DNA from 3 places in the Halopseudomonas oceani genome. Region 2 is predicted to be linked to each of the others. Evidence: predicted binding sites of a transcription regulator. Region 2 holds the regulator's gene; each other region holds the start of a gene.
What was found. Region 2 encodes LexA, which represses DNA repair genes until DNA is damaged. Its sites were predicted from a motif close to CTGTNTNNNNANACAG; they were not measured.
Positions count from the first base shown of each region.

Region 1 (10,200 bases), 1.9 Mb from region 2:
TCGATCAGCTCTTTCCCGAGCTGGATATCGATAGCGCTCCGTTGGGTATTTTCGGCAAGGCCGTGCCTAAACCTGCTGAGCGCGTGCTGCAATCGGGAGAGCGGGTTGAGATATATCGTCCGCTGATTGCCGATCCGAAAGAAGTTCGTAAGCAGCGCGCGGCCAAGGCCAAGGCTGCAAAAGCTGAAGAGTAGGAAGTAGAGAAGAGTAGAGCGGGGAAGCGCGGGTGGCTTCCCCGGATTGTCGCTTACTCGCCGGTGCCGAGCGGCGGGCCGAGATCAACCGGGTAGGTTTCGACGGTGTCAGAACTCATGATTTCCTCGTCCTGGCTTTGACCCGGCATAAAGTCGCCGGACAGACCAACCAGACGGTTGTCTTCAAAGTTCAGACTGATGCGCTCCTGTACACGCTCGCTGTGGCCGGACTCCATGCTGTACAGGTAATCCCAGCGATTGGGGTGAAAGGTGTCCTGAATCAGCGGGGTGCCCATGATGTAGCGCACTTGGCGGGTGGTCATGCCAGGGCGTAGTTGGTCAACCATTTCCTGAGTGACTACGTTGCCTTGCTGGATGTCGATCTTGTAGATGCCGGGGACGAAGCCACAGCCTCCGAGAAGACCGATAGAGACACTGCATAACAGCATGAAAAGGATTCGATTAAAGCTTTTTCGCGTCACGTGCTAACATCCGCTATCTTTGGAATGGCTGTATTGCCACGATCATACCCGACTCATCCCGCCCTGCGAAGCGCTGAACGAGAATAGTGACATGGTTGAAAATCAAGAACTCCGCAAAGCTGGCCTGAAGGTGACTCTGCCTCGGGTTAAGATCCTGCAAATGCTCGACGGTTCAAGCGACCGCCACATGAGCGCTGAGGACGTCTATAAGGCGTTGATGGAGGCGGGCGAAGACGTTGGCCTGGCTACTGTCTATCGCGTGTTGACGCAATTTGAAGCTGCCGGACTGGTAGTGCGCCACAATTTCGACGGCGGCCACGCCGTGTTTGAACTGGCTGATGGTGAGCATCACGACCACATGGTCTGTGTCGACTCTGGCGAAGTGGTCGAGTTCTTCGACCCTGAAATCGAGCGGCGTCAGCGCGAGATTGTCAAAGAGCACGGTTATGAGCTGGTCGACCATAATCTGGTGCTTTATGTACGCAAGGCCGGCGGTAAGTAAGCGCTGATCTCGTGCTAGAAAACCGGGCTCTGCCCGGTTTTTTTATGGCTATTCAGTGCGTGACGCTAAGCAGTTTGCGGGCGTGAGCCAACGATTCGTCGGTCAGGTCGACGCCGCCAAGCATGCGGGCGACCTCTTGTACGCGGGCGTTGTCGTCAAGCTGGTCGATGCAGGTGCGGGTGCTGTTGCGTGTCTGCTGCTTGCGTACAAACAAGTGCTGATGGCCTTGTGCGGCGACCTGTGGCAGGTGGGTGACGGTCAGTACCTGGCCGCGAGCACCGAGCTGGCGAAGCAATTGTCCGACGATTTCGGCGGTTGGACCGCCGATGCCGACATCCACCTCATCAAATACGAGCGTCGGGACGCGTGAGGTCTGCGCGGTGATGACCTGAATGCCGAGACTGATACGAGACAGTTCGCCACCTGAGGCAACCTTGGCCAGCGGTTTGGCGGGTTGCCCCGGATTGGCGCTGACCAGGAACTCGACGGTCTCCAGTCCGGTAATTGGGTAGCTGTCTGCGTCCAGCGGAGTCAGCTGCAGCTCAATGCGTCCGCCTGGCATGCCGAGGCGTTGAATTTCCTGGGTTACTGCCTTGGCGAGTTTGGCTGCGCCCTTGCTGCGTTGCGCTGATAGCTTTTCGCTCAGTTGGCGAAAGTGGGCCTGGTAGGCAATCAGTTCTTCCTGCAGGCGCTCGGCGTCGGCGGCTTGCTGTTGCTGGCCTTCCAGTTCGTCGATCAGTTGTTGCTGCAGCGCGGGCAGCTCCTGTGGCTGGACGCGGTGCTTGCGGGCCAATTCAAAGATGGCGCTCAGACGCTCCTCCACATACTGCTGGCGTTCCGGGTCGGCCTCGAAGTGATCGAGGTAGCGGGTCAGCTCACCAACGGCTTCCTCAATTTGAATCTGCGCGCTGGCAATCAGGTCACTGGCTTCGCCCAGTTGGCTGCTGTGAGTCTTGAATGCGTCGAGCCTACCTAGGCTGGCGGTGAGCGCTTCAAGGACGCTGCCGGAGTCGTTTTCGCTGCAGATGTTGATGACCTGCTGGCAGGAATGCAGGATCTGGTCGGCGCTGGCCAGTTGGCGCTGTTCTGCTTCCAGCTCGTTCAGTTCGCCATCCTGCAGGCTGAGGTTGTCCAGTTCGTCCAGTTGGTAGGTGAGCAATTGCTGGCGTGCTGTCTGATCTTCGCTCTGCTGGCTGGCCTGGCGCAGCGCTTTTTCCGTTTGACGGCAGCGTTGGGCGGCAAGCTGCACCTGGCGCGCCAGCTCGCCGGCGCCGGCGTATTCGTCTAGCAGGCGGCGGTGGGTATCGGTTTTCAGCAGTGACTGGTGTTCGTGCTGACTGTGTATGTCGATCAGCATTTCACCAAGGGCGCGCAGATCCTGCTGGGGGCAGGGGGAGCCATTGATGTAGCCGCGCGAGCGACCTTCAGCGGTGATCACCCGACGCAGGATGACCTGTTCGTCGTCCTGTGCAAGGTCGCGTTCGGCAAGCCATTGGCGGGCTTCCGGGATGTCGCGAATGTCGAAGGTGGCAAGAATGTCGGCTTTGTCCGCACCGGGGCGCACCGCGCCGCTGTCTGCCCGGTCGCCCAGAGTCAGGGCGAGTGCATCGAGCATGATGGATTTGCCGGCCCCGGTTTCGCCGGTAATTACACTCATGCCGCCACCCAGTTCGAGCTCAAGGTTGTCGACGATGGCGTAGTTATTGACCGCGAGATGGACCAGCATGGCGCGTGCTCCTGAAGAAAATTGTTCTGGTTGTTTATACAGTAGTTCGCTTCGGGACGACAAGTCCCTCCCGCCTCTGTTGTATCCCTGTGCAAATTGACCCTTGAAGCCGTGTGGACAGTCCCCATATAGGTTGCCAGACCCGATCGGTTGCACCGGTCGTTCGATATTGACTGCGTGTACAGCGATTGCGCGCAAACACACGCCCAGCCTATGACAGGAGAAAGACATGGCAGAGGAACAGAGACCGGATCTGCAGGATCAGGACGACATGGTTGATCAGACCGTTGCGACTCCCGAGGGCGATCTTGCAGCGCGTGTAGCAAGTCTGGAGGAACAGCTGGCTACCGCTCAGGATCAGGCTCTGCGGGCTGCTGCCGACGTGCAGAACGCACGTCGTCGGGCCGAGCAGGATGTGGAGAAGGCGCACAAATTTGCGCTGGAGCGTTTTGCCAATGACCTGCTGCCGATCGTCGACAGTCTGGAGCGCGGTTTGGAGCTTTCCAGTGCGGATGATCCGGCGATCAAGCCGATGCGCGAAGGCATTGAGCTGACCCTGAAGATGTTTGCCGACACCCTGGCGCGATTCCAGGTAGTGCCGGTTCTGCCCGAGGGCGAACCCTTCAATCCTGAGCTGCATCAGGCCATGGCGATGGAAGAAAGCACCGCCGTTGAGCCCAATACCGTGCTCAAGGTGTTTCAGAAGGGCTACACCCTGAGTGGGCGTCTGCTGCGTCCGGCCATGGTAGTTGTCAGCAAGGCGCCTGCGGCTGGCGCGGCACCCTCGATTGACGAGCAGGCTTGAAATTGATTTTGCAGCCCCCATCAAGGGCTCATGCACAGATAAACAATGCCGCTGACTGAGCGCGGTAGCACGACTTGGAGAGAAACATATGGGCAAGATTATCGGTATCGACCTGGGGACCACCAACTCCTGTGTCTCTATTCTGGAAAACGGTTCTGCCAAGGTGATCGAGAACGCTGAGGGTGGTCGTACCACTCCGTCGATCGTCGCCTACACCAACGATGGTGAAACCCTGGTTGGCCAGTCGGCCAAGCGTCAGGCGGTTACCAATCCGCAGAACACCCTGTACGCGGTCAAGCGCCTGATCGGTCGTCGTTTCGAAGAAGACGTCGTTCAGAAGGACATCAAGCTGGTGCCGTACAAGATCGTCAAGGCTGACAACGGCGACGCCTGGGTTCAGGTGAATGACGAGAAGATGGCTCCGCCGCAGGTGTCTGCTGAAGTACTGAAGAAAATGAAGAAGACTGCCGAGGACTACCTTGGTGAGCCGGTTACCGAAGCGGTTATCACCGTTCCGGCCTACTTCAATGACAGTCAGCGTCAGGCCACCAAGGATGCTGGTCGTATCGCCGGTCTGGAAGTCAAACGGATCATCAACGAGCCCACTGCAGCCGCTCTGGCCTATGGCATGGACAAGGCGCGTGGCGATTCCACCATCGTTGTGTACGACCTGGGTGGTGGCACCTTCGACGTGTCCGTTATCGAAATTGCCGAAGTTGATGGTGAGCACCAGTTCGAAGTGCTGGCTACCAATGGTGACACCTTCCTGGGTGGTGAAGATTTCGACATGCGTCTGATCGACTACCTGGCAGACGAATTCAAGAAAGAAAACGGCGTTGATCTGCACAACGATCCGCTGGCCCTGCAGCGCCTGAAAGAGGCGGCCGAAAAGGCCAAGATCGAGCTGTCTTCCAGCCAGCAAACTGACGTTAATCTGCCGTACATCACTGCAGACGCGTCCGGTCCGAAGCACCTGAACGTCAAGGTGACTCGTGCCAAGCTGGAGTCGCTGGTTGAAGACCTGATCAAGCGCAGCATCGAGCCTTGCCGCATCGCCATGCAGGATGCGGGGCTGGATGTGTCTGACATCAACGACGTGATTCTGGTCGGTGGTCAGACCCGCATGCCGCTGGTTCAGAAAACCGTTGCCGAGTTCTTTAATAAAGAGCCGCGCAAGGACGTTAACCCGGACGAAGCGGTTGCCATCGGTGCTTCCATCCAGGGTGCGGTTCTGGCTGGTGACGTGAAAGACGTGCTGCTGCTGGACGTTACCCCGCTGTCGCTGGGTATCGAAACCATGGGCGGCGTGATGACCACGTTGATCGAGAAGAACACCACCATCCCGACCAAAAAGTCGCAGGTGTTCTCGACTGCTGACGACAACCAGACGGCCGTGACCATTCACGTGCTGCAGGGTGAGCGTAAGCAGGCGACTCAGAACAAGTCACTGGGTCGCTTCGATCTGGCTGACATTCCGCCGGCGCAGCGTGGTGTGCCGCAGATTGAGGTCAGCTTCGACATCGATGCTAACGGTATTCTCAACGTGTCTGCCAAAGACAAGGCGACTGGCAAAGAGCAGTCCATCGTGATCAAGGCGTCCTCCGGCCTGTCGGACGATGAAATTGAGAAGATGGTGCGCGACGCCGAGGCCAATGCTGAGGAAGATCGCAAGTTTGAAGAGCTGGTGACAGTGCGCAATCAGGCCGATCAACTGGTCCACGCTACTCGCAAGACGCTGACCGAGGCGGGTGATAAGGCGACTGACGAAGAGAAGGCGGCCATTGAAACTGCGCTGACTGATCTGGAAGCGGCGATCAAGACCGGTGAGAAGGAAGAGATCGAGGCCAAGATCAACGCGTTGTCTGAAGCATCCGGTCCGCTGGTTCAGAAGATGTACGCGGAGCAGGCTCAGGCGGGTCAGGCCGAAGGGGCGGCAGGTGCCGAGTCCGGCAATGATGCCGATGACGTGGTCGATGCCGAGTTCGAAGAGGTCAAGGACAACAAGTAAGTCCTTGATGAACCGGTTCGGGCTGTACGTTCGCGTGCAGTCAGACCACTCTGCCAGGCAACGCGGGAGCTTCTCCCGCGTTGCCGTTTGTGCCGAGTGTCTCTCTGAGGGAAATCGAACACATGTCCAAGCGTGATTATTACGAAGTGCTGGGTGTCGAAAAGGGCGCCAGCGAGGCCGAGCTGAAAAAGGCCTATCGCCGCCTGGCGATGAAATACCATCCGGATCGCAACCCGGATGACGAGAATGCGGAAGAGAAGTTCAAGGAGGCGACCGAGGCCTATGAAGTTCTGACCGACGCCAACAAGCGCGCAGCGTACGACCAGTATGGTCATGCCGGCGTGGATCCGAATATGGGCGGTGGTGCGGGCGGCTTTGGCGGCGGTGCCAACTTCTCCGATATTTTTGGTGACGTGTTCGGCGACATCTTTGGTGGTGGCGGCGGTCGTGGTCGTTCCAGTGTTCAGCGCGGCAGTGACCTGCGTTACACCCTGGAGCTGGACCTGGAAGAGGCTGTGCGTGGTACTACGGTAACCATTCGTGTGCCGACGCTGGTTGCCTGTGAAACCTGTGATGGTAGCGGCGCCAAGAAGGGCACCACACCGACAACCTGTACCACCTGTGGTGGTCATGGTCAGGTGCGTATGCAGCAGGGCTTCTTCTCGGTGCAGCAGACCTGCCCGCGCTGTCATGGTACCGGCAAGATGATCACCGATCCGTGCAAGGATTGTCACGGCAACGGTCGCGTCGAGAAGCAAAAGAATCTGTCGGTCAAGGTCCCGGCTGGTGTTGATACCGGTGACCGTATCCGTCTGGCTGGTGAGGGTGAGGCTGGCGTCAATGGTGGGCCGGCAGGCGACCTGTATGTGGTTGTCTCGGTGCGTGAGCACAAGATATTCCAGCGTGATGGCAAAAATCTCTATTGTGAAGTGCCGATTAGCTTCGTCGACGCGGCGCTGGGTGGCGAGCTGGAAGTGCCGACCCTGGATGGCCGGGTCAAGTTGAAGATCCCGGAAGGGGCGCAAACCGGTAAGTTGTTCCGCCTGCGTGGCAAGGGCGTTACGCCAGTGCGTGGCGGTTCGGCCGGCGACCTGCTGTGCCGTGTGGTGGTAGAAACCCCGGTGAATCTGACCAAGCGTCAGCGCGAGCTGCTAGAGGAGCTGCGTCAGACTCTTGAGGAAGAGGGTTCCAGTCAGTCGCCGCGGGCCAAGAGCTGGTTCGACGGTGTGAAGAACTTCTTCGAAGACATGAAATTCTGAGCCGAGGGCGCAACATGAGACGGATTGCGGTAATTGGCGCTGCCGGGCGCATGGGCAAGACGCTGATCGAAGCCATTGGTCAGGTTGAGGGCGCTGCGCTGACGGCGGCGATTGAGCGCCCTGACAGCTCGCTGGTGGGCGCTGATGCGGGTGAGCTGGCCGGTGTTGGCCGCCTGGGCGTTGTGATCAGTGGTGATCTCAAGCAAGTGGTTGATGAGTTCGATGTATTGATTGATTTCACTCATCCGACGACGACGCTGGTCAATCTTCAGATCTGCCGTGCTGCAGGTAAGTCGATGGTGATCGGTACCACCGGCTTTTCTGAAGAGGAAAAGGCGGTGTTGGCAGAGGCGGCAAAGGATATTTCAATTGTCTTTGCGCCCAACTTCAGTGTTGGTGTCAATCTTTGCCTCAAGTTGTTGGACATGGCTGCGCGGGTGATGGGGGATGATGCTGATATCGAGGTCATCGAGGCGCATCACCGTCACAAGGTCGACGCTCCGTCCGGAACGGCGCTGCGCATGGGGGAGGTCGTGGCTGATGCGCTGGGTCGCAATCTCGCCGATGTCGCGGTCTACGGGCGTGAAGGGCAGACCGGTGCGCGTGATCCCAAGACCATCGGGTTTGCGACGGTTCGCGCCGGTGACGTGGTTGGTGATCACACTGTGCTGTTTGCGACCGAGGGTGAGCGCGTTGAGATTACCCATAAGGCGTCCAGTCGGATGACGTTTGCCAAGGGAGCGGTCCGCTCAGCTATGTGGCTGGCTGGCCGTTCTGCGGGGTTGTTTGATATGCAGGACGTGCTTGGCCTCAAGGGCTGAATGCGAGTTCGGCACAAAAAAAGGGTGGCCGGTTGGCCACCCTTTTTTTGTGCCGGAAAACTCAGTTGGTACTGGCGCTGGCCTCGGCGAGGCTTGCTTGCTCGCGGGAGAGGTCGTCCAGGGTCTGGGTGTTTTTGGTCAGGTAGAACGCGGCGATGGTGGGTACCCAGTCAGAATGGTAGTTGATCAGGCGCGGCTGGATGAAACTGTATTGCTTGTCCAGTCGATCAAAGGTGTCCTTGTGATCCGGCATGAGCTGTTTGAGCTGATTTGAGCCCTCGCTGATGCGGGTGTCGAGTTCGCCGAACAGACCCTCTCTACTCGGCAGGAAGTACACGCCAACGGAGCTGAACATGTTGTTTTCGTACAGCAGCAGAATGCGGCTGATATCGATGCTCTGACGTTGCAGGGCGACCAGGTTGGCCGGGCTGCCCGGGACTTCGGCTTCGTACAGTTCGGCGGCGGCGTTCTCGAGCTTGCCGTGCGCCATCATGATGCGGTTCACCGTAGCCAGGCTGTAGTACTCCTCGCCATCGGGCAGGTCCTCAAGTTCGCGAATCAGCTTAACGAAGTCGCTGTACAGTTGGCGCAGGTTGCCCGGGTTGTTCATCTGGCGCAGCAGTGAATCCATCTGCTGTAGCGCGCCATTGTAAATTTCGCGGTTGCCGGGTTCGCGAACGCGTTCGTAGAGGTTGTTGTCGATCAGCAGGTAGGTTCCGGCCTTGAAGGCTTCGCTGCGGAATTCGTGCAGTTGTTGTAGCTGCTGCGGATCGGCATGGGATAGTGAGGCGATGAGCAGCAGTGGCAGCACCAGCAGGCGTTTCAAGAGCGTTGGCATGGTGAGAGTCCCCGAGTCCTTTTTTGTCTTGTTCTTGTGTATGCCGGGGGCTGAGAGGCGCCCGGTTTGACGGTCTGCGCCGTCTGCTGCGGGCTCCTGCCCGTCGGTCTTCAGCGGCTGTTGTAACACAGAGTTGTTTAAGAATGAAGAGATTGCGGGGCTGCGGTGGTGATCCTTGTTGGTGCGTGAGGGGCGGTTGCGGTGTGGATATTTTGACCTCAAGTGGTTAAACTATTGCGCTAATCTGTCTATTCAGCGCGTATCTGACAATGCCTTTGCAAGCGGGATGTTGTGTTCAGCACTACATTCCCGCTTTTGTGCAGCCCGCGTTTGGTGAAATGTGTCAGTTCTTTCGGAGGTTTTCTTGTCCAAGCCAGCCATTCTCGCACTCGCCGACGGCAGCATTTTTCGTGGTGAGTCCATCGGCGCCGACGGTTCCAGTGTTGGCGAGGTCGTGTTCAATACGGCCATGACCGGTTATCAGGAGATCCTTACCGATCCCTCCTATGCGCGTCAAATCGTGACGCTGACCTATCCGCACATCGGCAATACCGGTGTTACCCCTGAGGATGTTGAGTCCGACGCCGTCCAGGCGGCCGGTCTGGTTATTCGTGACCTGCCATTGCTGGCCAGCAACTGGCGCTGCAAGCAGTCGCTGGATGAGTATTTGCGGGATAACAATATTGTCGCCATCGCCGGCATTGATACTCGCCGCCTGACGCGTATCCTGCGCGAGAAGGGCTCACAGAATGGTTGTCTGCTGGCTGGCGATGATATCTCCGAGGAAAAGGCGCTTGAGCTGGCGCGCAGCTTTCCGGGCCTTAAGGGCATGGACCTGGCCAAGGAAGTGTCGGTCAAGGAACGTTATCAGTGGCGCTCCAGCGTCTGGAATCTCGAGACCGACAGCCATCCCGAGCTGAGCGACGCCGATCTGCCTTATCACGTTGTTGCCTTCGACTACGGTGTGAAGTTCAACATTCTGCGCATGCTGGTCGCTCGCGGTTGCCGCCTGACGGTGGTGCCTGCACAGACGCTCGCCTCCGAGGTGCTGGCGCTGAACCCGGATGGTGTCTTTTTGTCCAACGGGCCGGGTGACCCGGAGCCGTGCGACTACGCCATCGCCGCGATCAAGGAAATTCTGGAGACCGACATTCCGGTGTTCGGTATCTGTCTCGGTCACCAGCTGCTGGCTCTGGCCTCCGGCGCCAAGACGGTGAAAATGGGGCACGGCCATCATGGTGCTAACCACCCGGTCCAGGATCTGGATACCGGGGTGGTGATGATCACCAGCCAGAACCACGGCTTCGCGGTTGACGAGAACAGCCTGCCAGCCAATCTGCGACCGACCCACAAGTCGCTGTTCGACGGCACCCTGCAAGGGATCGAGCGCACCGACAAAGCGGCATTCAGCTTCCAGGGGCACCCTGAGGCGAGCCCGGGGCCGCACGATGTGGCACCGCTGTTCGACCGTTTCATCGACGCCATGAAAAAACGCGCCTGAACCCCGGTACACCCTAGGATTTGTAAACGACTATGCCAAAACGTACAGACATTAAAAGCATTCT
Region 1 is NZ_OY781932.1:1,142,597-1,152,796, forward strand. It holds gene ACKPCU_RS05340 (RnfH family protein) at 1-194, shown strand, start outside; partial or broken gene ACKPCU_RS05345 (outer membrane protein assembly factor BamE) at 284-643, opposite strand; gene fur (ferric iron uptake transcriptional regulator) at 768-1,178, shown strand; gene recN (DNA repair protein RecN) at 1,231-2,904, opposite strand; gene grpE (nucleotide exchange factor GrpE) at 3,134-3,709, shown strand; gene dnaK (molecular chaperone DnaK) at 3,798-5,717, shown strand; gene dnaJ (molecular chaperone DnaJ) at 5,840-6,976, shown strand; gene dapB (4-hydroxy-tetrahydrodipicolinate reductase) at 6,991-7,797, shown strand; gene ACKPCU_RS05380 (hypothetical protein) at 7,859-8,635, opposite strand; gene carA (glutamine-hydrolyzing carbamoyl-phosphate synthase small subunit) at 9,000-10,136, shown strand; gene carB (carbamoyl-phosphate synthase large subunit) at 10,169-10,200, shown strand, end outside.
Region 1: recN (DNA repair protein RecN) is a predicted target of LexA. The motif match lies at 2,931-2,946, and genes of this name have one in related genera.

Region 2 (10,200 bases):
CGTTATCGACTTGAAGGCGCGACGGTATTTCGCTTCAATTCGCCCATGGGCAATGCCGAACTGCGCCTCAACACCGTTGAAGCACTCTTTGAACGCTTGACCGACACCCCGAAAGACACCACCAAAGGCAAAGGAAAACGCCCATGAAACTGTTGAGCAAACTGCTCTCCATCTCGCTGCTCACCGCACTGGCCAGCTTCTCGCTGACCGCCAGCGCAGAAGACTATCTGGTTGAGGTGGTGTTCTTCGGGCAACCCTCTGCGCCCCTGGTACAGGGCACCAGCCCCAACCCGGACTGGGAAGCGGAGGCAGTTGACCTGGAGGGTACGGCTCGCCCTGACGTGCGGGCAATCGACCAGACCCGTTACCGCTTGCGCAATCAGGCACGCAAACTGGAGCAAAGCGGCTACCAGATCTATCTGCACCAGGCCTGGTCACAACCACTGGAGAACGACCTGGTTGTCGCCCTCCATCGTGGCAACGCGGAAAACGGGATCTACCCGGTTCAGGGTTTGGTCAATCTGCGGCAGGAAAATCTGACCGAAGTGAAAGTCGCATTCTGGCGCAACCGTTCAGCGGCAGAGCTGCGACTGCAGTCCGCCACACCCTTGATCTCTGAGTTTTTGCATCAAACCCGCGCGTTGCGCCCGGGCGAAGTTCATTACCTGGACCACCAGAGTCTCGGCATGCTGGTGACCATCAGCCGCTGATCCAGCGTTGATGGTTGATTCACCGCGCAATCAGAGGCGCGGTGAATCATTTAGTAGCTGCTGCAGCACGAGCTTGACCTGCTGCATACCCGCCGCGACCACCGCCTCGATCGCCTCCATGGTGATCACCTCAGCTGCCTTGCCAGCGGCCGGATTCACTACTAGAGCCAGACAGGCATACGCCAGCCCCAGCTCACGGGCCAATGCAGCCTCCGGCATACCGGTCATGCCGACCAGGTCAGCACCATCGCGCTCAAGCCGGCGGATCTCTGCTGCCGTCTCCAACCGTGGCCCCTGGGTCGCAGCATAGACTCCGCCCGGCAGGCACCGATGCCCTTGTGTGTGCAGCACCTCAAGCAGTTGCTGACGCAACGGTTCGTCGTAGGGCGATGTGAAGTCAATGTGGGTGACCGCTTCCAGATCGTCCTCGAAGTAGGTAGACGCCCGCCCCCAGGTGTAATCGATTATCTGGTCCGGCACACAGAACGCGCCCGTGCCCAACGCGGGATGAATCCCGCCGACAGCGTTAACCGCAACAATACGATCAACACCCGCCTCGCGCAGCGCCCAGAGATTGGCGCGATAGTTGACCCGATGCGGCGGTATCCGATGAGGGTGCCCATGTCGCGCCAAAAAGCAGACCCGCTGCCCACCAATGCGACTGCGAACAACCGGCGCTGAGGGCGCCCCCCACGGGGTCTGAATGAACTCTTCACCCTCCACTTCAAGGCCGTCGAGCGCACTGAGCCCGGTACCGCCGATGACACCCCAGATTCCGCTCATGCGCCATGCTCCTGAAGTTCAGGCGCGGACTCGCGTTGCCGCCCACCTTCAACCTGAGCACGACGCAACTCCAGCGCATCAGGCAAATGAATGGTCGACGTCGGGAACGCCACCTGCGCTTCGTGCTTGTCGACAATGGCCAATATCTTCAGCAGCACATCCTCTTTCACACGGTGGAACTCGGCCCAGACCGGCGTGGTAAAACAGTAGATAAAGAAATCGACCGAGGACGGCGAACAGCGGTCAAAAAACACCATCAAGGTCTGGCCCTGATCAATATCCTCGTGCGCCTGCAACATCTTGCGCACCTCCGCAACAATCGGCTCCATTCGTGCAATGTCGTCATAGCGAATGCCAATGTGCTCATAAATACGCCGATGCGTCATGCGTGACGGGTTTTCAACCACGATGCTGGCAATCACCGCATTGGGGATGTACAGCGGCCGTTTATCGAAGGTGCGAATACGGGTCAGGCGCCAACCTATCTCTTCAACTGTCCCTTCGATATTGCGATCAGGCGAACGCACCCAATTACCAACCACGAAGGGGCGATCAAGATAAATCATCAGCCCCCCAAAGAAGTTGGCCAGCAGGTCCTTGGCGGCAAAGCCTACCGCTATGCCACCAATGCCGCCGAACGCCAGCACCCCAGAAATGCTGTAGCCCAATGATTGCAGCACGACCAAGACCGCAGTGATCACCACTGAAGCACGTAGCAGCTTGCCAAGGGCGCTGACGGTTGTCTGATCGGCTGGCGTTTCCCGATAAGCGGGGTCCACGAGGCGCAGCTCGACCTGACGCATCATGCGCAGAATAAACCAGGTCAGCAGTACGATCAGCAGCACGCGCTGCACCTGATCCAGTACGGCGGCCAAACTGTCATCCATCTGCAACGCGGTGATCCGCGCTGCCCACATCAACCCCATACTCCAGATCAAAACCCACGCCGGACGCCGCGCCGCCTCAACCAATGCGTCATCCCATATATTACGGGTGCGCTCAGCACGCTTTTGCACATGATCCAGCACGCGCTTGGCAACGTAGGCAGCAACCAGCGAGGCCAGCACCACGGCGAAAACATGATATATCCACGCCTCACCAATCAACGGCAGTTGGTCAAGCTGCAACTGCTCCGGCAGCTGTTCGATAAAATCATTCAAACCAGGTCAAACTCCCTCAGTAAGGCAACAGCCTGACGCCACTGGGGCGTGGCACGATAATCAGATCCCGCCGGCGTGCGAGTAAGCATACGAGCAATCCGCGATGGACATTGGAGCTGCTGCTTCTGAGCATGCACCAACCCCTCCTCGGCCGCGGCACGATCATTACAAATCAACAGCATGTCGCAACCAGCCGCCTGCGCGGCGTCAATGCGCGCGTCCATGCCGCCGACCGCATGCGCGCCGGCCATAGTCAGGTCATCACTGAAAATCACCCCGTCAAACCCCAACTCGGCACGCAGAATGTCTTGCAACCAGCGGGTCGAGAAGCCAGCAGGAAGCGGGTCAACCTGCGAATAAACCACATGCGCCGGCATGATGCCGTCCAGCTTGCCGGCCAGTGCCGCGAAGGGCACCAGGTCAGTGCGGCGAATGTCGCCCAGCGGCCGCTCGTCTATCGGCAGAGCAAAGTGCGAGTCCGCCTCGGCCCAGCCATGACCAGGGAAATGCTTGCCGGTCGCAGCCATGCCTGCCGCATGCAGCCCGTCGATATAAGCCCCAGCGAGACGCGACACCTGGTCCGGGTCGCCGCCCAGCGAGCGATTGCCAATTACCTGGCTGCGCCCGTGATCAAGATCCAGCACCGGCGCAAAGCTGATATCGATGCCGCAGGCCAGCATTTCAGTCGCCATGACCCAGGCCGCCGCTCGCGCAACGGACTCGACCGACTCAGCATCGACCGCAGCCACATCCGCGAGCGCCGGCAGGCGCAACACATCACGGCGCAGGCGCTGCACCCGACCACCTTCCTGATCGATGGCAATCAGCATATCGGGACGCTCTGCACGAATGGCACGTACCAGCTCAGCAACCTGCCTGGGCGACTCGGTATTGCGCGCGAACAAAATCAGACCGGCCACTTCCGGCTGACGCAACAACTGCCTGTCTTCTGCTTCCAGCCACAGGCCAGGCAGGTCCAGCATCAAGGCACCCTGTTTCAATATTGCTTCTCCTGAAAAACGAAAACGCGCAATCAATGCGCGTCGATTTGAACGCTACAACCGACCGGCGTGCGCTCGAACAGTTCCAGCATGTCGGCGTTACGAAGACGAATACATCCATGCGAGAGCGGTTCGCCCATTGGTTGATCGTCACCGGTACCATGCAGATAGATATAGCGGCGCTGGGAGTCAACCTGGCCACCCCGGTTGAAGCCGACCTGCTCGCCACACAGCCAGAGAATTCGGGTCAGAATCCAGTCGCGCTTAGGGAACTGCTCAGCCAACGCCTGCGACCAGACTTCACCAGTGGGTCTGCGCCCGATAAAAACCGCTCCCAGCGGCTGCCCATCGCCGATCCGGGCACGCACCCTGTGCGCCCCCCGGGGGGTGCACCCGGAGCCTTCCTGTTCGCCCGCGCCATTGAGCGCCGTAGAGACACCATAACAGCAGACCGGCAGGCCGTCGCAGTAGCCAACCAGCGTCTGATTAGTAAGGGAAATATGGATATGATCGAGCTGCATGTCACCTCCAGCGCTGCGCACACCTTAGCGGACGGCGCAGCCGAGGTAAATGGAGTCTCAGGGCGAAACGACTTCCGCACGCGCCACTGAGGCGCTCTCAGCGCGCATGCCGGCCGCCAGGAACGGGACCATCAGGCGCAAGACATCATCGACCTGCCGCGGTTCACCAAGTTCAGCCTCAGCAATCGCGCGCAACGCCTTCATACTGGACATAGTGAACGCTGCGCTGCCCAGCATGAAATGCACGCGCCAAAACAGCTCCTGCGGCGGAATGCCCGGCACAGCACCGACCAGCAGTTGCATATAGCGCTGAAATACCTTGCCATACACTTCGCTGAGGTATTTGCGCAGATGCCCCTGGCTTTGATTGAATGCCAAACCAAGCAGACGCATGAAGGTCGACAGGTCGTGACCGTTACGCGGCTTTACCGCCAGTGCCTGATGCACCAGCATTTCAAGCAGGACCTCAAGACTGAGCGGAGCATCCTTACCGCGCGCCTCATGCTGATCCAGTTCCTTTTCAAGGCTACTGACAAACGGATCAAGGAAGCGCACGAATACCGCCTGGATCAGCGCCTTCTTGGAACCGAAGTGGTAGTTGACTGCCGCCAGGTTGACGCCAGCCTTGCTGGTAATAAGACGCAGAGACGTTTCGGCAAAGCCTTTCTCTGCAAACAGCTGTTCGGCCGCGTCAAGAATACGCTTGACCGTATCGGACTGCGCCATGCGCTCCCCCAGTAAGACAAACAATCGTTTCAAACATACGTTTAAAACGATTTTAGTGTCAACCCCAACTCCTCTCCCTGTGGCAATCAGTCGTACTTGCACCCTCTTTTAGTACCTATCCGCACCCATGCCTCTCCTAGCCATCCAAATTTGGGGTTGCCGAGACCAAACAACTGTATATAATCCCAGATACTGGATAAAAACACAGGCAACCAGCCATGCAGAAACTTACCGCGCGACAACAGCAGGTTCTGGCGTTCATTAAGGAATACATGGACAGCAATGGCTACCCGCCAACTCGGGTCGACATTGCAAAGACGCTGGGTTTCAAGTCGCCCAATGCAGCTGAAGACCATCTGCGCGCCCTGGCCCGCAAGGGCGCAATCGAAATGATCCCCGGCGCCTCTCGCGGTATCCGACTGCCAGAGTCCGAAGGCGAAGCAAACGATGATCAGCTACCCGTTATCGGCCGGGTTGCCGCAGGCGCCCCGATCCTGGCCCTGGAAAATATTGAAGATCACTGCCGCATCTCGCCCGACTTTTTCACTCCGCGCGCCGATTATCTGCTGCGCGTGCAGGGAGAAAGCATGAAAGATATCGGCATCATGGATGGCGACCTGCTGGCGGTACATCGCACCAGCGAAGCACGTAACGGACAGGTAATTGTCGCCCGCATAGGGGAAGAAGTAACAGTCAAACGCTTTCAGCGTCAGGGCCGCAAGGTCTCGTTGATCGCGGAGAACCCTGACTTCAAACCAATTGAAGTCGATCTCGCAGAACAGGAACTTACCATTGAAGGTTTAAGCGTCGGAGTTATCCGTCGCTGAGGAGCTGATCATGCAGTACGCCCGCACCGAGCAACAGACACTGACTCAAACTGACCTGTTTCACAACGCTCTGATGGCTACCCGCCTGAAGCACCGCGCATTCGAACAGTCAGCGCCCACCGTGCCACAGGACGAAGAGTCAGAAGGCAGCTACAGCGAAATGACCCTCCAGGGCAGCGCCCGCCAGTGCCTGCAATGGTTGGCTCCAGTATTGCGCGAGCTTAGTCAGAAAGACTGCCGGCGCTGGTTGACCCTGATTGATCCGCCGACGGCGGTCAGCCAACAATGGCTGCGAGGCGCCAACCTGGACCCGCAAAGAATTATGATCGTACGCTCCAAGGCTGGCATGGATAGCTTGAAGCTCTGCTGCGACCTGCTCAAGATGGGTGGCAGCCACACTGTTGTCAGTTGGCTAGACCATGACCACTGCATAGCACCCCGCCTTGAACGGGCAGCCCAGGCCGGCCGGTGTCATAGCCTGAATGTCCAGCTCGGCTGATAATGCACAAAAAGCTTCTTCGTTCGCGGAAACCCGAGGTAACGCGACGCGGGGGTATTAGACCAAGGCAGTGCACCGAATGCGGGATGACGGAGGGTTCATCCAGCGCTCGCCCGACCCGAGCGGGCGGCTAGCGCAGGCATGAGGACGCTGCCAACCTGCGGAAATTCGCAGTGAGCCACAAAAAAGGCCAGCTAGCTGCTGGCCTTTTCGATAACGTTACTATCACTCAATGCAGGACGCGACTCTCAGGAATAACCTCGTCGTCGTCATCCTCATCCATCATCTGACCAGCCGCCTGCATTCCAGCACTGATCATCGCCTTGGCGACTTCAATATAGCTTTCTTGCAAATATTCCCGTGCATCGCGGGAAAACTCGATGACCACCAACGGCTCACCCTCTTCGTCGGAACGGCGCAGAGCAACCTTGCCATTGGCGAGCTCGACGATTTCAAGGAAGGGTGAAGGCATTGCTGATATCTCCTGTCTGAATTGCGCGCAGTGTAACACAGCGCCGGATTCAGGGCATCCGCGATGCCATTTTCACCATTCCTGCATACCATCACGATAGGCGCGCACGCGACGGGAAATTTCCTGCAGCGCCTCCTCCGCCTGAGCGCTAGTCCACTCGCTGACCGGCGCAGCACTGCTGGCAATCAACGAGTTGGTCGAGTTATCGATCGGCTGCGGCGGCGCCTGCAGACGCTGCCATGCTGCGATAACGCCTGCAAGCCAAGTTTCAGCATTGTCTGCCAGCTCAGTCAACTCAGCCAACTCAGGCCCCGGAAAACGCGTCACAACAGATGGAATAAGCACACCCTCAACGTCACGCGCATCAACCAGCGGCCAGCGGTAGCGATCAGCAACCTCGTGAATCAGTGCCAGGACACCTCGATACAGGTGAAAGACCGCATGCTCACGATGGTACTGCGCCTGCGTCAACGCATCGATCGCGTCACTCTGCTCCGCCTGCTGCCAGGACTCAATAGCTCGCCGGGCGAAGTACAACGCCTGATTGGTGCGGGTATAGACTTCGTTAGCCATGGTTATCGCCTTACCGCTTGGCCTTCTTGCTGCGACCGTCATCCACCGACCACTGCTTACCATCGTGGAACGCCCGCCATCCTGTGGGCTTACCCTCTACCTCGGTCTGCACGTACTGCTCTTTCGTTTTGCGGCTATAGCGCACGACGGTCGGATTACCGTCCGGATCAGCTACCGGCGCATCGAGCAGGAAGTGATACTTCGGGTCAATCTCCGCCTTGTGCGGAATCAGCTCTTTGACCAGCGGTGCCCGAGTTTCACGGTTCTTCGGGAACTGGCTGGCAGCCAGGAACAGACCAGACGCGCCATCACGCAGCACGTAGACGTCATCGACCTTCTGACACTTGAGCTCCGGCATGGGTACCGGGTCCGCTTTGGGCGGCGCTGCCTCGCCGTTACGCAGGAGCTTCCGGGTGTTCTTGCACTCGCTGTTGGTGCAACCGAAGTACTTGCCGAAACGGCCCGTTTTGAGCTGCATTTCACTGCCGCACTTGTCGCACTCCAGCGTCGGGCCATCATAACCCTTGATCTTGAAGTGCCCGGTTTCGATTTCAAACCCGGAGCAGTCCGGATTATTACCGCACACATGCAGCTTGCGACGCTCATCGATCAGGTAGCTATCCATGGCTGTGCCGCAAATTGCACAGCGGTGCTTGCCGCGTAGAACGCGAGACTCACCTTCTTCGTCGTCATCAGCCACTTCGTTACCGGGCACCAGGTTGATGGTCGCCTTGCACCGCTCCTTGGGTGGCAGGGCGTAACCAGAGCAGCCTAGAAACACGCCAGTGGAGGCAGTGCGAATCATCATCGGCCGACCACACTCCTGACAGGGGATATCAGTCAGTGTTGGCTGATTGGCGCGCATCCCTTGCTCAGCAGCCGAAGCTGCACTGAGCTTGGCACTGAAGTCGCTATAAAAGTTATCGAGCACTTGCTTCCAGAGCACATCGCCGTGAGCAACATCATCCAGCGACTCTTCCATGCTGGCGGTAAAACCGTAATCCATCAGGTTCGGGAAGCTCTCATTCAGGCGCTCGGTGACAATGTCGCCCATCTTCTCAGCGTAGAAACGGCGGTTGTTGAGCGTGACATAGCCACGGTCCTGAATGGTCGAAATGATGGACGCATAGGTAGACGGGCGGCCAATACCACGCTTCTCCAGCTCCTTTACCAGACTGGCTTCCGCGTAGCGTGCCGGCGGCTTGGTGAAGTGCTGCTTCGGGTCCAGCCCCTGCAACGCCATCGCGTCATCAACCTGGATATCAGGCAATACTTCATCTTCACCGCCCTTGCCCTGCTGCGGCATGACACGGGTGTAACCATCGAACTTGAGGATGCGCCCCTTTGCTCGCAGCTCGAACTCACCGGCGGCAACCAGGATACTGGTCGACAGATACTTGGCCGGTGTCATCTGACAGGCCACGAACTGGCGCCAGATCAGCTCGTACAGCCGCTCGGCGTCGCGCTCCATGCCCTTGAGGTCGGCTTGCTTGAGCTTAACGTCAGAGGGACGAATCGCCTCGTGCGCCTCCTGAGCTCCTTCCTTGCTGCTATAGAGGTTAGGCTTTTCCGGCAGGTACGGTGCACCAAAATTGCTTTCAATGTAGCTGCGCGCCATGGCGATGGCATCGGCCGACAGATTGGTCGAGTCGGTACGCATGTAGGTGATGTAACCCGCTTCGTACAATCGCTGGGCCATCATCATGGTTTTCTTCACACTGAAACCGAGGCGCGTGCTGGCAGCCTGCTGCAGTGTGGAGGTAATAAAGGGTGCGTTCGGACGCGTGCTGGTGGGCTTGTCCTCACGTTTGACCGCCTTGTAGGCAGCCTTTTCCAGTACCGCCAGCGCCGCATCAGTCTGCGCCTTGCTGGTCGGACGGAAATTCTCGCCGTTCTGCTTTACCACCTCAAAGCGAACGCTTTCAGCCTTGGGCGTATTCAGGCGGGCATGCACTTCCCAGAACTCTTCCGGCACAAAGGCACGAATTTCGCGCTCTCGATCAACGATCAGCTTGACCGCGACCGACTGCACGCGGCCAGCCGAAAGCCCCCGGGCAATCTTCTGCCACAGCAGCGGGGACACCATATAGCCCACTACGCGGTCGAGGAAGCGGCGTGCCTGCTGGGCATTGACTCGGTTCATATCTAGCTCGCCAGGCTGCGAGAACGCGTCCTGGATGGCCTTCTTGGTGATCTCATTGAACACTACGCGCTTGTAGCGCGAATCGTCACCACCAATGCTCTCGCGCAGGTGCCAGGCGATGGCTTCCCCTTCGCGGTCCAAATCCGTTGCGAGATAGACGGTGTCGGCGTCCTTGGCCAGACGGCGCAGCTCGTCGACGACCTTTTCCTTGCCGGGCAGGATCTCGTAGTGGGCCTTCCAGTCGTTCTCGGGATCAACGCCCATGCGTTTGACCAACTGGGCCCTGGCTTTCTGCTGCTTTTCCTGCTCGCTGGCAGCTGCCTTGCGACCACCCTTGGGTTTGCTTTCGGTCTTGCCACTGCCGCTGGTGGGCAGGTCGCGAATATGGCCGATACTCGACTTCACCACATACTCGTTACCGAGATACTTGTTGATTGTCTTGGCCTTGGCTGGCGACTCCACAATGACCAGTGCTTTTCCCATGGATACTTTTTTTCCTGACCCGAACTGAACTCGAAACTGGCGACTCAGCCACATCGCTCGGCGGATTGCCGGATGGACTGGAGGGGCCAGAGCCTACACGTCTTCGCTGATAAAGGTAAAGCGCGGATGTGACTCCCCGTCAACCTCGACCACTTCATTGAACATGGCCAGCGGCCTTACCCAAAGATCGAACTCGCCATACAGCGTTCGATACACGACCAGCTGCTCCTCGGTCTCCGAGTGCCGCGCTAGCCCAATGACCTGATAGTCCTTTCCTTTATAGTGTCGATAGCGTCCTGGAC
Region 2 is NZ_OY781932.1:3,048,527-3,058,726, forward strand. It holds gene mfd (transcription-repair coupling factor) at 1-147, shown strand, start outside; gene ACKPCU_RS14275 (CsiV family protein) at 144-710, shown strand; gene ACKPCU_RS14280 (S-methyl-5'-thioinosine phosphorylase) at 741-1,493, opposite strand; gene ACKPCU_RS14285 (mechanosensitive ion channel family protein) at 1,490-2,653, opposite strand; gene nagZ (beta-N-acetylhexosaminidase) at 2,650-3,636, opposite strand; gene ACKPCU_RS14295 (L,D-transpeptidase) at 3,687-4,175, opposite strand; gene ACKPCU_RS14300 (TetR/AcrR family transcriptional regulator) at 4,233-4,901, opposite strand; gene lexA (transcriptional repressor LexA) at 5,120-5,728, shown strand; gene sulA (SOS-induced cell division inhibitor SulA) at 5,739-6,227, shown strand; gene ACKPCU_RS14315 (hypothetical protein) at 6,457-6,699, opposite strand; gene ACKPCU_RS14320 (DUF6586 family protein) at 6,772-7,272, opposite strand; gene topA (type I DNA topoisomerase) at 7,283-9,898, opposite strand; gene ACKPCU_RS14330 (DUF1653 domain-containing protein) at 9,992-10,200, opposite strand, start outside.

Region 3 (10,200 bases), 1.4 Mb from region 2:
GCGATACCGATCACGGCATCTATGTCGATCCGGGTCTTGTGGATGCGTATCGCCGGGATCTGCTGCCGCTGGCCGAGGGCTTGACGCCCAACGGATTCGAGCTGGGGCGCCTGACCGGGCGGCCGGTGAATGATGTTGAAAGCGTGGTTGCCGCCGCCCGCACCTTGCTGACCGGACGCACGCAATGGGTTGCCGTCACCAGTGCGGCACCTGATACCTGGGCCGCTGACGAAATGCAGGTCGTGCTCGTCACCCGCACCCAGGCCGAAGTTATCGCGCATCCGCGCCTCACTGCGACCCCCAAGGGCACTGGCGACCTGTTCTGTGCCAGCTTGGTCGGGCATTGGATCAATGGTGTCGATCTGTCGGAGGCGGCCACCCGCGCGTGCCGCCACGTCGTTAGCGCGTTGCAGCGTACCCAGCAGGCGCAATGCGCTGAATTGCTGCTGCCCCTGACCGGCCGATGCAATGCCGGCAGGGCGGTGGATCATGCGTCAGTCAGCAAATTTACCTACAGGATTTTTCCATGCAAGCAGTCACTTCCCATCTGATGCGCGCCTATGCTCGTCAACCGGTCTCCTTCGTGCGTGGTAACGGCGCGCAGCTCTGGGATGAACAGGGTGTTGAGTACCTGGATGCGATTGCCGGTGTCGCGGTCACCAGCCTCGGTCACGCTCATCCGGAGATTGCTGCTGTCATCGCCGATCAGGCAAAGACGCTGCTTCACACCTCCAACGTGTTTGGCATCGACTGGCAGGAGCGGCTGGGAGAACGACTGTGCGCGTTGACCGGGATGCAAAGCGCCTTTTTCTGCAACTCGGGTGCTGAAGCCAACGAGACGGCTATCAAGCTGGCCCGGCTGCACGCCCATCGTAAACAGGTCCTGCAGCCGCAGATACTGGTCATGGGAAATGCCTTCCATGGCCGCACCCTGGCGACACTCGCCGCCACAGACAATCCGGCTAACCAGCAGGGCTTCGGGCCGCTACCCGAGGGCTTTCTGCGGGTCCCCTACAACGACATTCGCGCAGCACGCGAGGCGGCCGAACACTGCCCGGACATTGTCGCGGTGCTGATCGAGCCGGTGCAGGGTGAAGGCGGCATTCGGGTGGCCAGTGCTGACTACTTACGCGAGCTGCGCTCACTCTGTGACCAGCATGGCTGGCTGTTGATGCTGGATGAGATTCAAACCGGCCTGGGCCGCACAGGCGCCTGGTTCGGCTATCAGATAGCGGACATCGAGCCGGACGTCATAACGCTGGCAAAGGCCCTGGGTAACGGGTTCCCTATCGGCGCCTGTCTGGCGCGCGGTGCGGCGGCTGATCTGTTTTCTCCCGGTCTGCACGGTTCGACTTTTGGCGGTAATCCGCTGGCCTGCAGGGTGGCCTTTACCGTGCTCGACATCATGGCGCGAGAGCGGCTGGCGGAACGGGCTGCGGTGCAGGGTGCTCGTTTGCTCGCGGGGTTGCAGCAGGCGCTGGACGCTCATCCGCATGTCACTGCCATCCGTGGTCAGGGACTGATGGTAGGAATCGAGCTGGATCGGCCCTGCAAGGAGCTGGTGGGACGCGCGCTGTCCGAGCAGCAGCTGCTTATTACGGTGACCCGAGATACCGTCATTCGGCTATTGCCGCCGCTTACCTGCACTGACGAGCAAATCGACGACATTGTGCTGCGTCTTACCCGCCTGCTGTCGGCGGGCACGGAGGTGGGTGTGATGAAAGTTCAACCTAGCGCAGAGCTGGAGCCCGCGACCTGATGTGCGAAGTGAACCCGCAAGTGACGGTGGGCGTAGTTGAGCTGAATGACGCTCGCCGTCCTGAATAGGCCAATCCCGAATTTCAGAGAAAGGAACAACCCCATGTACGACACCTCCCTGGCGCTCAGCGACTTTGACCCAGAGCTGGCCGATGCTGTTAAACAGGAAGAACGCAGGCAGCAAGACCACATCGAGCTGATTGCGTCAGAGAACTACGCTAGCCCGCTCGTGATGGCCATGCAGAACTCGGTATTCACCAACAAGTACGCTGAGGGCTACCCCGGTAAGCGCTATTACAGCGGCTGCGAGCATGTGGACGTTGCTGAGCGCCTTGCTATCGAACGGCTCAAGAGGCTGTTCGACTGCGATTATGCCAATGTCCAGCCCCATGCCGGTGCCCAGGCCAACGCGGCTGTATTTCTGGCGCTAACCAATCCCGGCGATACGGTGATGGGTATGAATCTGGCCCAGGGTGGCCATCTTACCCACGGCAATCCGTCCAACTTCTCGGGTCGCCTTTACAAGATCGTGCCTTACGGGCTCAACCCGGAGACCGGGCTGATCGACTACGATGAGATGGAACGCATCGCCCTGGAAACCCGGCCCAAGATGCTGATCGGCGGGTTCTCCGCCTACTCGCGTTACAAGGACTGGGCGCGCATGCGCTCGATCGCCGACAAGGTGGGCGCCATCTTCTGGGTGGACATGGCTCACGTAGCTGGACTGGTTGCGGCGGGGGAATACCCCAATCCGCTGCCCTATGCCCATGTCGTCACCAGCACCACCCACAAGACGCTCCGCGGCCCACGCGGCGGCATCATTCTGGCCAAAGGTCAGGGTGATGACTTTTACAAGAAGCTCGACTCTGCTGTGTTCCCGGGCACCCAGGGCGGCCCGCTGATGCATGTCATCGCCGCCAAAGCCATCGCCTTCAAGGAGGCGCTGCGGCCGGAGTTCAAGACCTACCAGCGCCAGGTGGTTGCCAACGCCCGGGCGATGGCGGCCGTGCTTCAGCAGCGTGGCTACAAGATCGTCTCGGGCGGCACCGACAACCACCTGATGCTCATCGATCTTTCCGCCAGGCCTTACACCGGCAAGGAGGCTGATGCGGCCCTGGCGGATGCCTACATCACGACGAACAAGAACTCGGTGCCCAATGATCCGCGTTCACCTTTCGTCACCTCAGGCATACGCATTGGTACGCCAGCCTTGACTGCGCGTGGCTTTGGGATCGTCGAGTGCGAACAGGTGGCGGGTTGGTTGTGCGACGTGCTGGATGCAATGGCAACCGGTGTAGACGAACTGACCGCAGTGCGTGACCGGGTCCGGGAGGAGGTGGTGACGTTGTGCCGCCGTTATCCGGTATACGGCCCATGCACGTGTGATTGATTGCGGCAGTAGGAGGTTCGGGTTGCCGAGCGCTGTTGTGCTGGAGAAACTCAGCGCTCTTCTTGATTGATGACATTTTGTTGGGCTGTTTTTTGTAAGAAATTTCCTACAAAGCGTGTGAGACTTCGCCGTTGCAAGATGTGGGTGGAACGAGTTTTTTCCCGTGCTTGAAATGGTAAGTGCATGAAAATGTTGATTTTTATTTTTGATGGTGTGCCTGTTTTGGTCGCTGTAGGGGGCTTGCGGACGATCCGGCATTCGTTAAGATGTACTCAAGCGCGACGGATAGCGCTACTCGGCAGGGAGCTGAGTCAGGGATTTTCAGGAAGATGAAGCCAGGATGGCTGGACACGGAAAGCACATATGGAATAAAGAGTGGGCGGGCTATCCCGCCCCTTTTTTTGCCTGAAATTTGACCCCAGAATTCAGAGCCTCAAGCCTCAAGCCTCAAGCCTCAAGCCTCAAGCCTCAAGCCTCAAGCCTCAAGCCTCAAGCCCCAAGCTAAAACCACATAACAGGCTCACACTGGTGCGCTTCCAGCTTCCAGCTTCCAGCTTCCAGCACAAAAAAACCGGCACATGGCCGGTTTTTTTTATTGCGTGGCAGCTGGCTGCTCAGCGCTCCAGGTATTGCAGCTTGTCCGGTACGCCATCCCACTCTTCGGCGTCGGCCAGTGCATCCTTCTTCTCGGTGATGTTCGGCCACACTTCAGCCAGATCGGCGTTCAGCTCGGTGAACTCCTGCATATCCTCTGGCACCTCGTCTTCAGAGAAGATGGCGTTGGCCGGGCATTCGGGTTCGCACAGGGCGCAGTCGATGCACTCGTCCGGGTGAATGACCAGGAAATTCGGGCCTTCGTAGAAGCAATCAACCGGGCAGACCTCAACACAATCGGTGTACTTGCACTTGATGCAGTTGTCGGTAACAACAAAGGTCATGGTGAGGTCTCCATTGAATCAGGCTGGCAAAATCTGGCGCGTAGTCTAGCAGTTTTTTACCGGCGGTACAGAGTAACGCCGGGTTTTGCGCAGATTAAAGCGAGGTCGCGACACGTTTGATGCAAATGAATATCATTTGCCGAAATTACGACCACTCTCGTTTCAGTTTGTACAGTAGCTCAAGCGCTTGGCGAGGGCTGAGATCATCCGGCTCCAGTGACTGCATCTGTTCGACCAGAGGGTGAGGTGCGCTGGCAAACAGATCACTCTGGAACGGTTGCTCGCTGGTGCCTGCAGGCTTGCTGCCGTGCTGCTCCAGACTCTGCTGCTCCAGCCGGGCGAGGTGTTCGCGCGCACGCAGGATGACCGGACGCGGTACACCGGCAAGCTGGGCGACTTGCAGGCCATAGCTCTGGCTGGCCGGACCGGGCTGGACGTTGTGCAGGAACACGATGCGCTCGTTATGTTCAGTGGCATTCAGGTGCACGTTGGCCACGCCTTCGTCAGTATCGGCCATGCCGGTCAGCTCGAAGTAGTGGGTCGCGAACAGGGTGAAGGCGCGAACCTTGGCCAGATACTCGGCAGCAGACCAAGCCAGCGACAAACCGTCGAAGGTGCTGGTGCCACGGCCGACTTCGTCCATCAGGACCAGGCTGGCGGCGGTGGCGTTATTGAGTATGTTGGCGGTTTCGCTCATTTCGACCATGAAGGTTGAGCGGCCGCCGGCCAGATCGTCACTGGAACCGATACGGGTGAAGATGCGGTCGACGCAGGACAGCTCGACCTCTGCCGCCGGCACAAAGCTGCCAATATGGGCCAGCAGTACAATCAGCGCAGTCTGGCGCATGTAGGTGGATTTACCGCCCATGTTCGGGCCGGTAATCACCAGCATGCGGGTGTCGGCGTCCAGGTCCAGATCGTTGGCGACGAAGGGTGTTTCCAGCACCTGTTCGACCACCGGGTGGCGTCCCTGGCTGATCTGCAGCTGACTGCCCTCGATAAAGCGCGGGCGGCTGTAATCGAGGCTGCCGGCGCGCTCGGCGAGGGTGCAGAGCACGTCGATCTCGGCCAGGCTGGCAGCGCTGGTTTGCAGTGCGGCAAGGTCTTCGTTAAGACGGTCGAGCAGTTCATCGTACAGTTGTTTTTCGCGTGCCAGCGCGCGGCTGCGGGCCGACAACGCCTTGTCTTCAAAGGCCTTCAGTTCAGGTGTGATAAACCGTTCGGCGCCCTTGAGGGTCTGGCGGCGAATGTAGTCTGCTGGCGCCTGATCGGCCTGGCTGCGGGACAGCTCGATAAAGTAGCCGTGTACCCGGTTATAGCCGACTTTGAGCGTGTTCAGCCCGGTACGCTCGCGTTCGCGGGTCTCCAGGTCGATCAGATACTGGCCGGCGTTTTCGCTGATGTTCTGCAGCTCGTCCAGTTCGGCGTCGAAACCGGCCTTGATTACGCCGCCGTCGCGCAGCACGGCGGGCGGGTTGTCGATCACGGCGCGTTCCAGCAGCTCGGCCAGCTCCGGGTAGGTGCGTACCTGTTCGGCCAGATTGCGCAGGTGTGGTGTTTCCAGCGTCTGCATGCAGTCCTGCAGCGCGGGCAGGGCGGCCAGCGCGTCGCGCAGGCGTGCCAGATCGCGCGGACGCGCAGAGCGCAGGGCAACCCGGGCGAGTATCCGTTCGATATCGCCGATGCCCTTGAGCTGCGGCTGCAGGTCGAGATAGAACTGCTGGTCGAGCAGGGCGCTGATGCTGTCCTGGCGTGCGCCCAGGACCTTCAGGTCCCGCAGCGGACGATTCAGCCAGCGCGCCATCAGGCGGCTGCCCATGGCCGTTGCAGTATGGTCGAGCACGTCGAGCAGGGTGTTGTCACGGCCACCAGACAGGTTCTGGTCGATTTCCAAATTCCGGCGGCTGGCGCTGTCGATAATCACGCTGTCTTCAAAGCGCTCTTGCGCCATGCTGCGGATGTGCGGCAGGGCGGTGCGCTGGGTTTCCTTGGCATAGCTCAGCAGCGCACCGGCGGCGCCGAGGCCGAGGGTCAGGTCCTGACAGTCGAAGCCAACCAGATCCTTGGTGCCGAATTGCTGGGTGAGGGCCTTGAAGGCGCTGTCCTGATCGAACTCCCAGGGGGCGCGGCGACGCACGGCGCGGCGGCGTTCGATTGGCGTGTTGCTTTCCCAGTCATCGGGAATCAACAGCTCGGCTGGCGCCAGACGTTCCAGTTCACCAAGCAGGGTCTCCCAGCCGCGCAACTCCATGACCACAAAGCGGCCGCTGTTGATGTCGAGCGTAGCTAGACCAAAGCCGCGTTCGGCACCCACCAGCGCGGCCAGCAGGTTGTCACGGCGCTCATCGAGCAGTGCTTCATCGCTGACTGTGCCTGGGGTAATGATGCGGGCAACCTGGCGCTCGACCGGGCCCTTGCTGGTGGCCGGATCGCCGACCTGCTCACAGATGACGACCGACTCACCCAGCTTGACCAGTTTGGCCAGATAGCCCTCGGCGGCATGGAACGGAATGCCGGCCATCGGGATCGGCTGACCGCCGGACTGGCCCCGTGCGGTGAGGGTAATATCGAGCAGGCGGGCGGCTTTTTTGGCGTCGTCGTAGAACAGCTCGTAAAAGTCACCCATGCGGTAGAACAGGAGCTGCTCGGGGTGTTGCTGCTTGATGCTGAAATACTGCTGCATCATCGGCGTGTGGGCGGTGGATTCGGTTTTGCTCTTTTTCATCAATGACTCGAAATATGCGGCAAAGGCGGTGTCACCGGGCGCGGCGGATGCGCTGGGAACGGTGGCTGAAGCGCCGTTTCAGGTTGGCGCAAAGGGTATCACGTCGCTGTAGTCTGCTGCAGCGCCGGAGGTGGTTGGCGATGGCGGGAAACCCTGATTGCCGAATGTGGTCGCAGGGTATTCGCAGGCAGCGTGCCAACTGGCATGCTGTTGTCTGATATCCACGCGTACAGGAGTGAACCATGTCGCACTATGACCCGCTGATCGACTCTGCCGCTGCAAGGCTTGGCAAAGTGCTGGAGCAGCTGGGGTTGCAGGTCAGCACTGCTGAATCCTGTACTGGAGGCGGGATTGCCGAGGCGATAACCCGGGTTGCTGGCAGTTCGCGCTGGTTCGAGACCGGCTTCGTCACCTACGCCAACGCCAGCAAGAGCCGTTGGCTTGGGGTGGACGCAGAGGTTATCGACGCACATGGCGCGGTGAGTGAGCCGGTGGTCAGAGCGATGGCTTCCGGGGCCAAGGAGGCTGCCGGGGCAGCGATGGCCGTAGCGGTCAGCGGTATTGCCGGCCCTGATGGCGGTAGCGCCGAGAAGCCGGTAGGAACGGTCTGGTTCGGTTGGGCGCTGGCAGACGGTAGCGTCGTCAGCGAGTGCAAGCGCTTCCAGGGGGGGCGGCGAGAAGTGCGCGCGCAGACGGTTCTGCATGCGCTTGAGCGGCTGGTAAAAGAAGCTCAGCAGCAGGCTGCGAACCGGTTGTCAGTCTGAGTGAAATCGGGGGTAGGCGGGCCATTTTTTCTGTGGAATAATACTGACCAAATATACAGTAGTTGATCGGTCGGTCGCCTCGGTGCCCGCCCCAAGCCAAGAGGATGCGAAATGGACGAGAACAAAAAGAAGGCGCTGTCGGCTGCCTTGAGCCAGATTGAACGTCAGTTTGGCAAGGGCGCGGTGATGCGCATGGGTGATCACGAACGTCAGGCTATTCCAGCCATCTCCACCGGCTCGCTCGGGCTGGATATCGCCCTCGGTATTGGCGGCCTGCCCAAGGGCCGTATCGTCGAAATCTACGGGCCGGAGTCTTCCGGTAAGACCACGTTGACCCTGTCTGTCATTGCCCAGGCGCAGAAGCAGGGTGCGACCTGCGCCTTCGTCGACGCCGAGCACGCGCTGGACCCGGAGTACGCTGGCAAGCTGGGCGTCAACGTTGACGACCTGCTGGTGTCTCAGCCCGACACAGGCGAGCAGGCACTGGAAATTACCGACATGCTGGTCCGCTCCAACGCGGTTGACGTGATTATCGTCGACTCGGTGGCGGCGCTGGTGCCCAAGGCTGAAATCGAAGGCGAAATGGGCGATCACCACGTCGGTGTGCAGGCCCGTCTGATGTCCCAGGCGCTGCGTAAAATCACCGGTAACATCAAGAACGCCAACTGTCTGGTGATTTTCATCAACCAGATTCGCATGAAGATCGGCGTCATGTTCGGCAACCCGGAAACCACCACTGGTGGTAACGCGCTCAAGTTCTACTCCTCCGTTCGTCTGGATATCCGCCGTACCGGCGCAGTGAAGGACGGTGATGAGGTGGTCGGCAGCGAGACTCGCGTCAAGGTCGTCAAGAACAAGGTGGCCCCGCCGTTCCGTCAGGCCGAGTTCCAGATTCTGTACGGCACCGGCATCTACCACAACGCCGAGATCATCGATCTGGGTGTGCAGATCGGTCTGGTTGAAAAATCGGGTGCCTGGTACAGCTACCAAGGCAACAAGATCGGTCAGGGCAAGGCCAATGCAGCCAAGTTCCTGCAGGAAAACCAGCAGATCGCGGACGAAATTGAGAAGGCTATCCGTGATCAGTTGCTGGCCAAGCCGAGTAAGGCCAAGGCGGAAGCCGAGGCTGACGCCGAACTGGAAGGCTAAGAGCTGAGTGTGATGCGTTCGCGCGCCGCGCTGGACAGTCCGCTGGCGATTCGTCGCTCAGCAATGGATTTGCTGGCGCGGCGCGAGCATAGCTACAGCGAGCTGCTGGGCAAGCTACGTCAGCGCGGCGCCCCGACTGAGGCGGCAGAGATTGAGCTGGACCGTCTGGTCGAAGATGGCTTGCTCAGCGATGCGCGTTTTTGTGAAGCCTATCTGTATGCCCGTAGTCAGCGCGGTTACGGGCCTGCCCGTTTGAGAGAGGAGCTGCGCCAGCGTGGTGTGGCCGAGTCGCTGGTTGAGCGGACGTTGGCGGAGTTTGATCAGGACTGGTCAGCTCTCGCCCAGCGTGTATTCAACAAACGGTTTCCCGAAGGTCGAGCCAGTGACGCTGCCGAGCGCGGTAAGCAATTGCGCTTCATGCAGTACCGCGGTTTTGGTGGTTTTCAGGTTGATTGACGAAGTCGATCAAGGCTCGCAAGCTACCCTGATCCCGCTCATTGAAGTCAAAGCACAGCCGTGTCAACGACCCTAACTCGGGCTCATCCTGTTCCATCGCGCAGACGCCTTGCTGAACAAACCCACCTGATTTGCAAATATGCCCGAAGCGGGCGTCCAACTGAGCCAGAGCCTGTTCGTTCAGTGGCTGGTTCAAGCGCAGCATGAACTGCTCGTCGACGCGCCTGGAAGAGTGATAGTTGCTATAGAAATCCAGTACTACCTGCATTGCCTGAGCGGGGGATGCACAGGGTGTCAGCAGGTTGATGTCGTCCGGCTTGATGTAGTGGCTGTCTGCCAGGTGGCTTTGGACGAACTGCAGGAATGCTTGCCAGTACTGACCATCTGGCTGATCGAGCAGAATGATCGGCACCATCGGGCTCTTGCCTGTTTGCACCAGTGTCAGTACTTCCAGCGCTTCATCAAGGGTTCCAAAGCCACCGGGACAAAGGATCAGCGCGTCGGCCTCCTTGACGAAGAACAACTTGCGCAAAAAGAAGAAGCCAAACGACAGGTCGTGGCTGGTGCCGTGCACTACGTTGTTGGAGCGCTGCTCGAAGGGCAGAGTGATATTGAAGCCCAGGCTATGATCCAACCCAGCACCTTCGTGGGTGGCGGTCATGATGCCGCCACCAGCGCCGGTAATCGCCATGTAATCGTTGGCTGCTAACTCCGCGCCCATCGCGCGGGCAAGCGCATACAGGGGGTGGTCGGTTGGCGTGCGTGCCGAACCAAAAACCGTTACCTTGCGCCGCCGCTTGAATATTTCCATGCGGGCAAACGCTTGTTCCATCTCGCGGATGGTGTGCAGCATGATCTTGGCGTCCCAGCGATTGCGGTCTGCCTGCGCCATGCGAATAACATCCAGCAGCATGTCGCGGTAAAGCGGTGCGTTCTCGCTGTCCGCGGCGCAAAGTTGAATCAGTTCGTCGACCTTGACCGGTATTTCGCTACTACCGGTTTGCCAGTGACGACTGAGAA
Region 3 is NZ_OY781932.1:1,607,533-1,617,732, forward strand. It holds gene pdxK (pyridoxine/pyridoxal/pyridoxamine kinase) at 1-551, shown strand, start outside; gene ACKPCU_RS07600 (aspartate aminotransferase family protein) at 527-1,759, shown strand; gene glyA (serine hydroxymethyltransferase) at 1,862-3,148, shown strand; gene fdxA (ferredoxin FdxA) at 3,763-4,086, opposite strand; gene mutS (DNA mismatch repair protein MutS) at 4,232-6,811, opposite strand; gene ACKPCU_RS07620 (CinA family protein) at 7,054-7,575, shown strand; gene recA (recombinase RecA) at 7,687-8,724, shown strand; gene ACKPCU_RS07630 (regulatory protein RecX) at 8,737-9,180, shown strand; gene ACKPCU_RS07635 (LOG family protein) at 9,140-10,200, opposite strand, start outside.
Region 3: recA (recombinase RecA) is a predicted target of LexA. The motif match lies at 7,619-7,634, and genes of this name have one in related genera.